DNA from 2 places in the Klebsiella oxytoca genome. Region 2 is predicted to be linked to the other one. Evidence: predicted binding sites of a transcription regulator. Region 2 holds the regulator's gene; the other holds the start of a gene.
The links. The regulator CRP, encoded in region 2, controls carbon source genes, mostly activating them, when cyclic AMP is high. The targets are predictions, from matches to a motif close to ATGTGANNNNNNTCACAT.
Positions count from the first base shown of each region.

Region 1: the regulator CRP is predicted to act here: its motif matches at 1,839-1,856, upstream of GJ746_RS19665 (PTS sugar transporter subunit IIC).

Region 1 is NZ_CP046115.1:4,221,270-4,225,693, forward strand. It holds gene GJ746_RS19660 (maltoporin) at 1-275, opposite strand, end outside; gene GJ746_RS19665 (PTS sugar transporter subunit IIC) at 496-1,767, opposite strand; gene GJ746_RS19670 (PTS sugar transporter subunit IIB) at 1,942-2,256, shown strand; gene GJ746_RS19675 (PTS sugar transporter subunit IIC) at 2,266-3,588, shown strand; gene GJ746_RS19680 (PTS lactose/cellobiose transporter subunit IIA) at 3,612-3,926, shown strand.
Region 2 is NZ_CP046115.1:4,964,032-4,968,455, forward strand. It holds gene GJ746_RS23285 (hydrolase) at 1-278, shown strand, start outside; gene GJ746_RS23290 (YheU family protein) at 275-493, shown strand; gene GJ746_RS23295 (phosphoribulokinase) at 529-1,398, shown strand; gene GJ746_RS23300 (OsmC family protein) at 1,445-1,849, opposite strand; gene crp (cAMP-activated global transcriptional regulator CRP) at 2,154-2,786, shown strand; gene GJ746_RS23310 (YccS/YhfK family putative transporter) at 2,838-4,424, shown strand, end outside.

The sequences.
Region 1 (4,424 bases), 740 kb from region 2:
ATGTTGGCCTGGACTTTTGCCACCACGCCGCTGTCCGACGTGAGGGTCACCGTTGGGATCAGTTCAATTTTGGTATCTTCTTCGTTGCCCAGACGCCATTTTCCGTCGGGCATCAGGCCTACGGAGTCGGCGCGGTTGCCGTCGGAATTGGCGAGGATCCCGGAACGGATATAGCCATGCAGCATAAAATCGTACTTCGGATCGGCGCTGGCGCAGTCGCTCATCACCACAAGGGCCAGTAAAGACAGAGGTATTGAATGATTTAGCCTGATCATTTTTTTTCCTTGGTTATTTTTTATTAACACTGCCTGAGAACGGGAGGAAATTTACGGATCTAAATTGGAAATGTACATCCACAAATGGAAAGCGCTTTCCGTAATTGCCGGATGAGTTCACAAATTTCAAAATAGCGGGCGAATATTCGTGAGGTACGTCACATAATTCAGCGGAAATAAAAAAGCCCGCGCGCGGCGGGCTGATACAGGGGGAGAAAACTTAGCGTTCTGCGTCGGCGAGCTGGCGTTCGTAGACTTTAAAGAACGGTCGATAGAGCATCCATGCGTTAAAGATGGCGAACAGGCACATGCATAAATTCTTCCAGCTGCCGTTGGCTGACCATGCCGCGCCGAGCGGCGCCGGCATCGACCACGGCAGCATCGCCACCGCCCGATCGAGAATCCCCAGCTGGGTTAAATACCATGCGATACAGGCATTTATCAGCGGTACAAAAATAAACGGCAGCAGAAAAACCGGGTTCATGATAATCGGAAAACCAAACAATATCGGCTCATTGATATTAAAAAGCGAAGGTAGCAGACCAATTTTGCCCACACTTTTTAGCTGCCGCGAACGGCTGCGCATCGCCATAAAAACCAGCGGCAGAGTGGAGCCGATACCGCCGATCAGCAGATAAAAATCCCAGAATCCCTGCAGGTAAATATGCGGCAGCATAGCGGAACCGGCGGCCAGCGCCTGCTGGTTTTCAAACAGATAGGTCATCCAGAACGGGTTCATAATCCCGGTAATGATCAGCGCGCCGTGAATACCGACAAACCAGAGTAAGTTGCAGATAAACAATGAGATTAGTACTGCGGTTAACGTATCGGAAGCCACTACCAGCGGCCGCACCGCTTCGCTTATCAGCTCTGGTAAAATTCGCCCGGTGCTTTGCAACAGCAGCGCGTTAATGACGCTGATGGAGAGCATCACCACCAGCAGCGGGATCAGCAGCTGAAAGCCGTTGCGGGTCATCACCGGCACCTCTTCCGGCAAGCGGATGCACCAGCCTTTTTTGTAGAAAAAGCGCACGATTTCAATGGAGTAAGCACTTGAAATCAGAGCGGTAAAAATCCCCATCCCGCCAAGATAAAGATTGGCCGCGCCGTTGCCGCGAAAGCCGATAAACAGCAAAAACCCCAGGCAGCCGGTTAACCCGCAGAGCCGCTCCGGTAGCCGGTACTGCTTGGCAAGACTGGCGCTGGCGCCAAAGGCGACAATCAGCGCCACCAGTCCGATAGTGAGCTCAAAGGTCGGCAGCAGTATCGGCCGCAGCTGGAGATAGAACTGCCCGAAAGCCGATGTACCGTCGATGGAAACGGGTGGAAACAAAATCGGCACCAGCAAACTTCCGACAATCACAAACGGCATCGCCAGCGCAAAGCTGTCGCGCATCGCCGTAATGTGGTTATTGCGCGTCAGAACGTTGGCCAGCGGCGCCAGCCGCTGCTCGATAATGTCGACGACAACATTCATCAACTGAATGTTCATAGCCCTGCCTTTTAGAATAGTGATGTCGCCAGGATGATCGCGCACTACTGAGTAAAGTAAAAGCCCGCCATAGGTGATCGTGGTCACAATAAATAAATCCACAAACGGAAAGCGCTTTCCGTTTTAAATCCATTATGGCTATAGTCGGCGCATCCAACTCATCAGGAGCGATATATGAAAAAGATAATGTTGTGCTGTTCTGCGGGCATGTCCACCAGCCTGCTGGTGAAAAAAATGATCGCCGAGGCCGAGCAGCGCGGGCTGCCGGTGGAGATCAACGCCTTTGGCGTCGCGGAGTTTGACCAGCAAGTGGGTCATTACGAAGTAGTTCTGCTGGGGCCGCAGGTGAAATACATGCAGAAAGATCTGCAGAAACAGGCCGATAAATACGGGATCCGCGTAGAACCCATCAACATGATGGATTACGGCATGCAGAAAGGCGGCGCCGTACTGGATTTCGCGCTTTCCCTTATCGATAACAAAAATTAAGGAAAGATCATGAGCACTCTGTACGCGAAGCTGATCGCCGTGATTGAACAGAAGATCACGCCCATGGCGGGGGCGATCGGCCAGCAAAAATACGTCACCTCCATCCGCGACGGTTTTATTACCGCCCTGCCCTTTATGATCGTCGGCTCGTTTTTGCTGGTGTTTATCTTCCCGCCGTTTTCCCCGGATACGACGTGGGGCTTTGCCCGTGCCTGGCTACAATTTTCGCTCGATCATCGCGATGCGCTGATGCTGCCGTTTAACTTCAGCATGGGGGTGATGACGCTGTTTATCGCCGTCGGGATCGCCGCAAGCCTGGCGAAGCATCACAATCTGGATTCGCTGACCGCCGGGATGCTATCGCTGATGTCGTTTCTGCTGGTGGCCGCGCCGCTGAAAGATGGCCAGATCTCTACCGCCTACTTCTCCGGCCAGGGGATCTTCACCGCGATTCTGGTGGCGATTTACTCCACTGAGCTGTACGCCTTCCTCAAACGCCACAACATTACGATCCGTCTGCCGCCTGAAGTTCCGGCAGGCGTGGCGCGCTCGTTTGAGATCCTGATCCCGGTACTGGCAATCGTGCTGACGCTGCACCCGCTGAACCTGTTTATTGAAGCGCAGCTGGGAATGATCATCCCGGAAGCAATTATGTCGCTGGTGAAACCGCTGGTGGCGGCCTCCGATACCCTACCGGCGATCCTGCTGTCGGTGCTGGTGTGCCAGGTGCTGTGGTTTGCCGGCATCCATGGGGCGCTAATCGTGACCGGCATTATGAACCCGTTCTGGATGGCTAACCTGTCGATCAACCAGGCGGCAATGGCTGCGGGTACCGCAATCCCGCATATCTATGTCCAGGGCTTCTGGGATCACTATCTGCTGATCGGCGGCGTCGGTTCCACCCTGCCGCTGGCGCTGATGCTGCTGCGCAGCAAGGCCATACACCTGCGGACGATTGGCCGGATGGGCGTGGTGCCGGGCGTATTTAACATCAACGAACCGATTCTGTTCGGCGCGCCGATCATCATGAACCCGCTGTTCTTCCTGCCGTTCGTGCTGGTGCCGATGGTCAACGCGACCCTGGCGTACTTTGCGCTGAAGCTGGACCTGGTCAGCCGCGTGGTGTCGATGACGCCGTGGACGACTCCGGCCCCTATCGGTGCTTCCTGGGCAGCGAACTGGAGCTTTAGTCCGGTAATCATGTGCCTGATTTGTATGGCGACGGCGATGGTGATGTATCTGCCGTTCCTTAAAGCCTACGAAAAACAGCTGCTTGAGCAGGAGCACGCTAACGCGGTGGCTCAGGCCGAAAGCGCGCCGCAGTCCGCATAATTTATACTTTTCAGAGGGTTGTCATGGAATTAGAAGAACAGGTAATGGGTATCATCATCAACGCCGGACAGTCACGTAGCCTGTGCTACGAAGCGCTGAGCTGCGCTAAAGCGGGGGATTTCACCGCCGCTGACGAGAAGATGAAAGAAGCCGCGCATTTTGCCCGCGAAGCGCATCTGGTGCAGACCCAGCTAATTGAAGCCGATGAAGGCGAAGGGAAAACTAAAATGACCCTGGTGATGGTTCACGCCCAGGATCATCTGATGACCTCGATTCTGGCGAAAGAGCTGATTGGCGAACTGATCGCCATTTACCGTTCGCGACCGCTGCACGCGTAGGGTTCCTCCTCTCCAGGAGAGAGGAGATGACATAGCTCGGGTAAGGCGTTTACGCCGCGACCCGGGAAGACGGTAAATTCGCATGCAACCTGGCTGGCTTCCCGGCTCGCGCTGCGCTTAGCCGGGCTACCTGGACTGCACGCGTAGCTCCCTCCCGGAGAAAACCTGCTGGCAGCGCGGATGACGTAGCTCGGGTAAGGCGTTTACGCCGCGACCCGGGAAGACGGTAAATTCGCATGCAACCTGGCTGGCTTCCCGGCTCGCGCTGCGCTTAGCCGGGCTACCTGGACTGCACGCGTAGCTCCCTCCCGGAGAAAACCGGCTGGTAGCTCGGGTAAGGCGTTTACGCCGCGACACAGGAAAACGGTAAATTCGCATGCAACCTGGCTGGCTTCCCGGCTCGCGCTGCGCTTAGCCGGGCTACCTGGGCTGCGCGCGTAGCTCCCTCCCGGAGAAAACCGGCTGGCCCCGGGAAATCGTCCACCACTATTAAGGATA
Region 2 (4,424 bases):
GTTTTGCCGATGCGCTGGACTATTATCGCCAGTGCAGCGCCATGCCGCGATTAAGCGATATCACTAAGCCAACGCTGATTATTCACGCGAAGGACGATCCTTTTATGGATCACCACTCAATTCCTCCGCAAGAGCAGCTGCCGGCGAACGTTGAATATCAGCTCACGGAGCACGGTGGGCACGTTGGTTTCGTCGGCGGCACGCTGCGTAAGCCGGAAATGTGGCTTGAAAAGCGCATCCCGGATTGGCTAACCCGTTGGTTAGGAGCGAAAATATGATCATTCCCTGGCAAGATCTCGATCCCGAAACGCTGGACAATCTGATCGAAAGTTTTGTATTACGTGAAGGCACCGATTATGGTGAACATGAACGTTCGCTGACTGATAAAGTCTCCGATGTTAAACAACAGTTGAAAAGCGGAGAAGCCGTGCTGGTGTGGTCAGAGCTGCACGAGACGGTCAACATCATGCCCCGCAAGCAGTTTCACGGCTAAGGCGGCACACACTATCGTTTATCCTGGGAGTAGTTATGTCTGCCAAACATCCGGTGATTGCCGTCACGGGCTCCAGCGGCGCGGGAACCACGACCACCAGCCTTGCCTTTCGCAAAATTTTCGCCCAGCTAAATCTGCATGCCGCCGAAGTAGAAGGCGATAGCTTTCACCGCTACACCCGTCCGGAAATGGACATGGCGATCCGTAAAACACGCGATCAGGGTAAACATATCAGCTACTTTGGCCCCGAGGCCAACGACTTCGGCCTGCTGGAACAGACCTTTGCGGAATATGGGCTCAGCGGCAAAGGTCAGTCGCGCAAGTATTTACATACCTATGATGAAGCCGTGCCGTGGAATCAGGTTCCAGGAACCTTCACGCCCTGGCAGCCGCTGCCCGAACCAACTGACGTTCTGTTTTATGAAGGGCTGCACGGCGGCGTGGTTACGCCTCAGCATAATGTCGCTAACCATGTTGACCTGCTGGTCGGCGTGGTGCCGATCGTCAATCTTGAGTGGATCCAGAAGCTTATCCGCGACACCAGCGAACGCGGGCACTCTCGTGAGGCGGTGATGGATTCCGTCGTCCGCTCAATGGAAGATTACATCAACTTTATCACCCCGCAGTTTTCGCGCACCCATCTCAACTTCCAGCGTGTACCGACGGTGGATACGTCCAACCCGTTTGCGGCTAAAGCCATCCCTTCGCTGGATGAAAGCTTTGTCGTCATTCACTTTCGGAATCTGAAAAATATCGATTTCCCCTGGCTGCTGGCGATGCTGCAGGGTTCATTTATCTCACATATGAATACGCTGGTGGTTCCGGGCGGAAAAATGGGACTGGCGATGGAGCTTATTATGGCGCCGCTGGTCGAACGGCTGATGGAAGGCAGAAAAATTAGCTAAGAAGCCAATCCCGGCAGCACGATTGCACTGCCGGGGTCCGGTCGCTTTACCCTTCGATGACTTCATAAGAGTGGGTAATGTTTACCGCTTTCTCCAGCATCAGCGCCACCGAGCAATATTTTTCCGCCGACAGGTCGACAGCGCGGGAAACGGCTGCATCTTTCAGCTCTTTACCGGTCACAATAAAATGCAGGTTGATATGGGTAAACAGACGCGGCGCTTCTTCGCGACGCTCAGAAGTCAGCTTAACTTCGCAGTTGGTAACGTTATGCCGACCCTTCTGCAAAATGGACACGACATCAATCGCGCTGCATCCGCCCGCCGCCATTAGCACCATTTCCATTGGGCTCGGCGCTTTATCCCCGGAATTGCCGTCCATCAGAATCTGGTGACCGGAAGCCGACTCACCGATGAAGGTTAACCCTTCAACCCACTTCACTCGCGCTTGCATAAATTTAACTCCAGGTCTGTAATTTTCCTGACAGATTACGCGCACATAACATTTCTCGCAACGGAAGGCGACCTGGGTCATGCTGAAGCGAGACACCAGGAGACATGCAGCGAAAGCTATGCTAAAACAGTCTTGATGCTACAGTAATACATTGATGTACTGCATGTATGCAGAGGAGTTCACATTACAGGCTGCAGAAAACTTTCAGCCGGATTCCCAGGTACAGGGATTCAATACGATTGCATGCCCGGATGCCGTGTTGTGTCGGCACCCGGAGATAGCTTATAACAGAGGATAACCGCGCATGGTGCTTGGCAAACCGCAAACAGACCCTACCCTTGAATGGTTCTTGTCTCATTGCCACATTCATAAGTACCCATCAAAGAGCACGCTGATCCACCAGGGTGAGAAAGCAGAAACGTTGTACTACATCGTTAAAGGCTCCGTGGCTGTACTCATCAAGGATGAAGAAGGTAAAGAGATGATCCTCTCTTACCTCAACCAGGGCGATTTCATCGGTGAATTAGGCCTGTTTGAAGAAGGTCAGGAGCGTAGCGCCTGGGTACGTGCGAAAACCGCATGTGAAGTGGCCGAGATCTCCTACAAAAAATTCCGTCAGCTGATCCAGGTAAACCCGGATATCCTGATGCGTCTATCTTCGCAAATGGCACGCCGTCTGCAGGTTACATCTGAGAAAGTGGGCAACCTTGCCTTCCTCGACGTTACCGGTCGTATCGCTCAGACGCTGCTGAATCTGGCAAAACAGCCGGATGCGATGACCCACCCGGACGGTATGCAAATTAAAATTACTCGTCAGGAAATCGGTCAGATCGTCGGATGCTCTCGCGAGACCGTGGGTCGTATTCTGAAAATGCTGGAAGATCAAAACCTGATCTCCGCGCACGGTAAAACTATCGTCGTCTACGGTACCCGTTAAGTCGGTAAAACGGCGTATTGCCAGACAATACGCCGTTTTTGTTTTCTCCCCATGTGGCGCAGGCTGATTTACCACCCTGAAGTCAACTATGCACTGCGGCAAACGCTGGTGTTGTGTCTGCCGGTCGCCATTGGTCTTCTGTTTGGCCATTTACAGCAGGGGCTTCTGTTTTCTCTTGTTCCCGCCTGCTGCAACATTGCCGGGCTGGATACGCCGCATAAACGTTTCTTCAAACGTCTGATTATCGGCGGCTGCCTGTTTGCTGGCTGTAGCCTGATTGTCCAGCTCCTCCTGCTGCGTGAAATCCCGCTGCCGATTATTCTCACGGGCCTCGCGCTTATCCTCGGCGTCACTGCCGAAATCAGCCCGCTGCATGCCAGGCTGCTGCCAGCCTCGCTTATCGCGGCTATCTTTACTCTGAGTCTCGCAGGCAATATGCCGGTCTGGGAGCCGCTGCTGATCTATGCCCTCGGCACCCTGTGGTATGGCGTTTTTAACTGGTTCTGGTTTTGGCTATGGCGCGAACAGCCGCTGCGCGAGTCCCTGAGCCTGCTTTACCGGGAATTAGCCAACTACTGCGAGGCTAAATACAGTCTGCTTACCCAGCATACGGACCCCACCACATCTCTGCCCCCGCTGCTTAATCGCCAACAAAAGGTGGTGGATCTGATTACCCAGTGCTATCAGCAGATGCATATGCTGGCGGCCAATCAGCGCAGCGATCACAAACGCCTGCTGCGCGCTTTCCAGGTCGGGCTGGACCTGCAGGAGCATATTTCCGTCAGCCTTCATCAGCCGGAAGAGGTACAGAAGCTGGTGGAACGCAGCCACGCTGAAGCGGTGATCCGCTGGAGCGCACAAACCGTTGCCGCCCGCCTGCGGGAACTGGCGGACGATCTGCTCTACCATCGCTATCCTCGGCGCTTTCAGATGGATAAGCAGATCGGTGCGCTGGAAAAAATCGCTTCGCAGCATCCGGATAATCCTGTCGGGCAGTTTTGCGCCTGGCACTTCAGCCGTATTGCCCGGGTTCTGCGCACCCAGCGCCCGCTTTACGCGCGGAATCTGATGGCGGATAAAACCCGCCGTCTGCCGCTGCTGCCGGCGTTGAAAAACTATCTGTCGTTTAAATCACCGGCGTTACGTAACGCCGCTCGGATCAGCGTTATGTTGAGCGCAGCCAGCCTGATGGGCAGCGCGCTGCACCTGCCAAAACCCTACTGGATCCTGATGACGGTGCTATTCGTGACGCAAAACGGCTACGGCGCGACGCGGGTACGCATTGTCCACCGGGCTGCCGGGACGATAGCTGGATTGTTAATAGCCGGACTGACGCTGCACTTTCACGTCCCTGAAGGCTATACGCTGACCGCGATGCTGTTCATTACGCTGTTAAGCTATCTGATTATTCGCAAACATTACGGCTGGGCAATGGTCGGATTTACGGTCACCGCGGTTTATACCCTGCAGTTGCTCACCCTGAACGGCGAGCAGTTCATCATCGCCAGACTGATTGATACCCTGATTGGTTGTTTGATCGCCTTCGGTGGAATGGTCTGGCTATGGCCGCAGTGGCAAAGCGGCCTGCTGCGCAAAAATGCTCACGATGCGCTGGAAGCCGATCAGGAGGCCATCAGG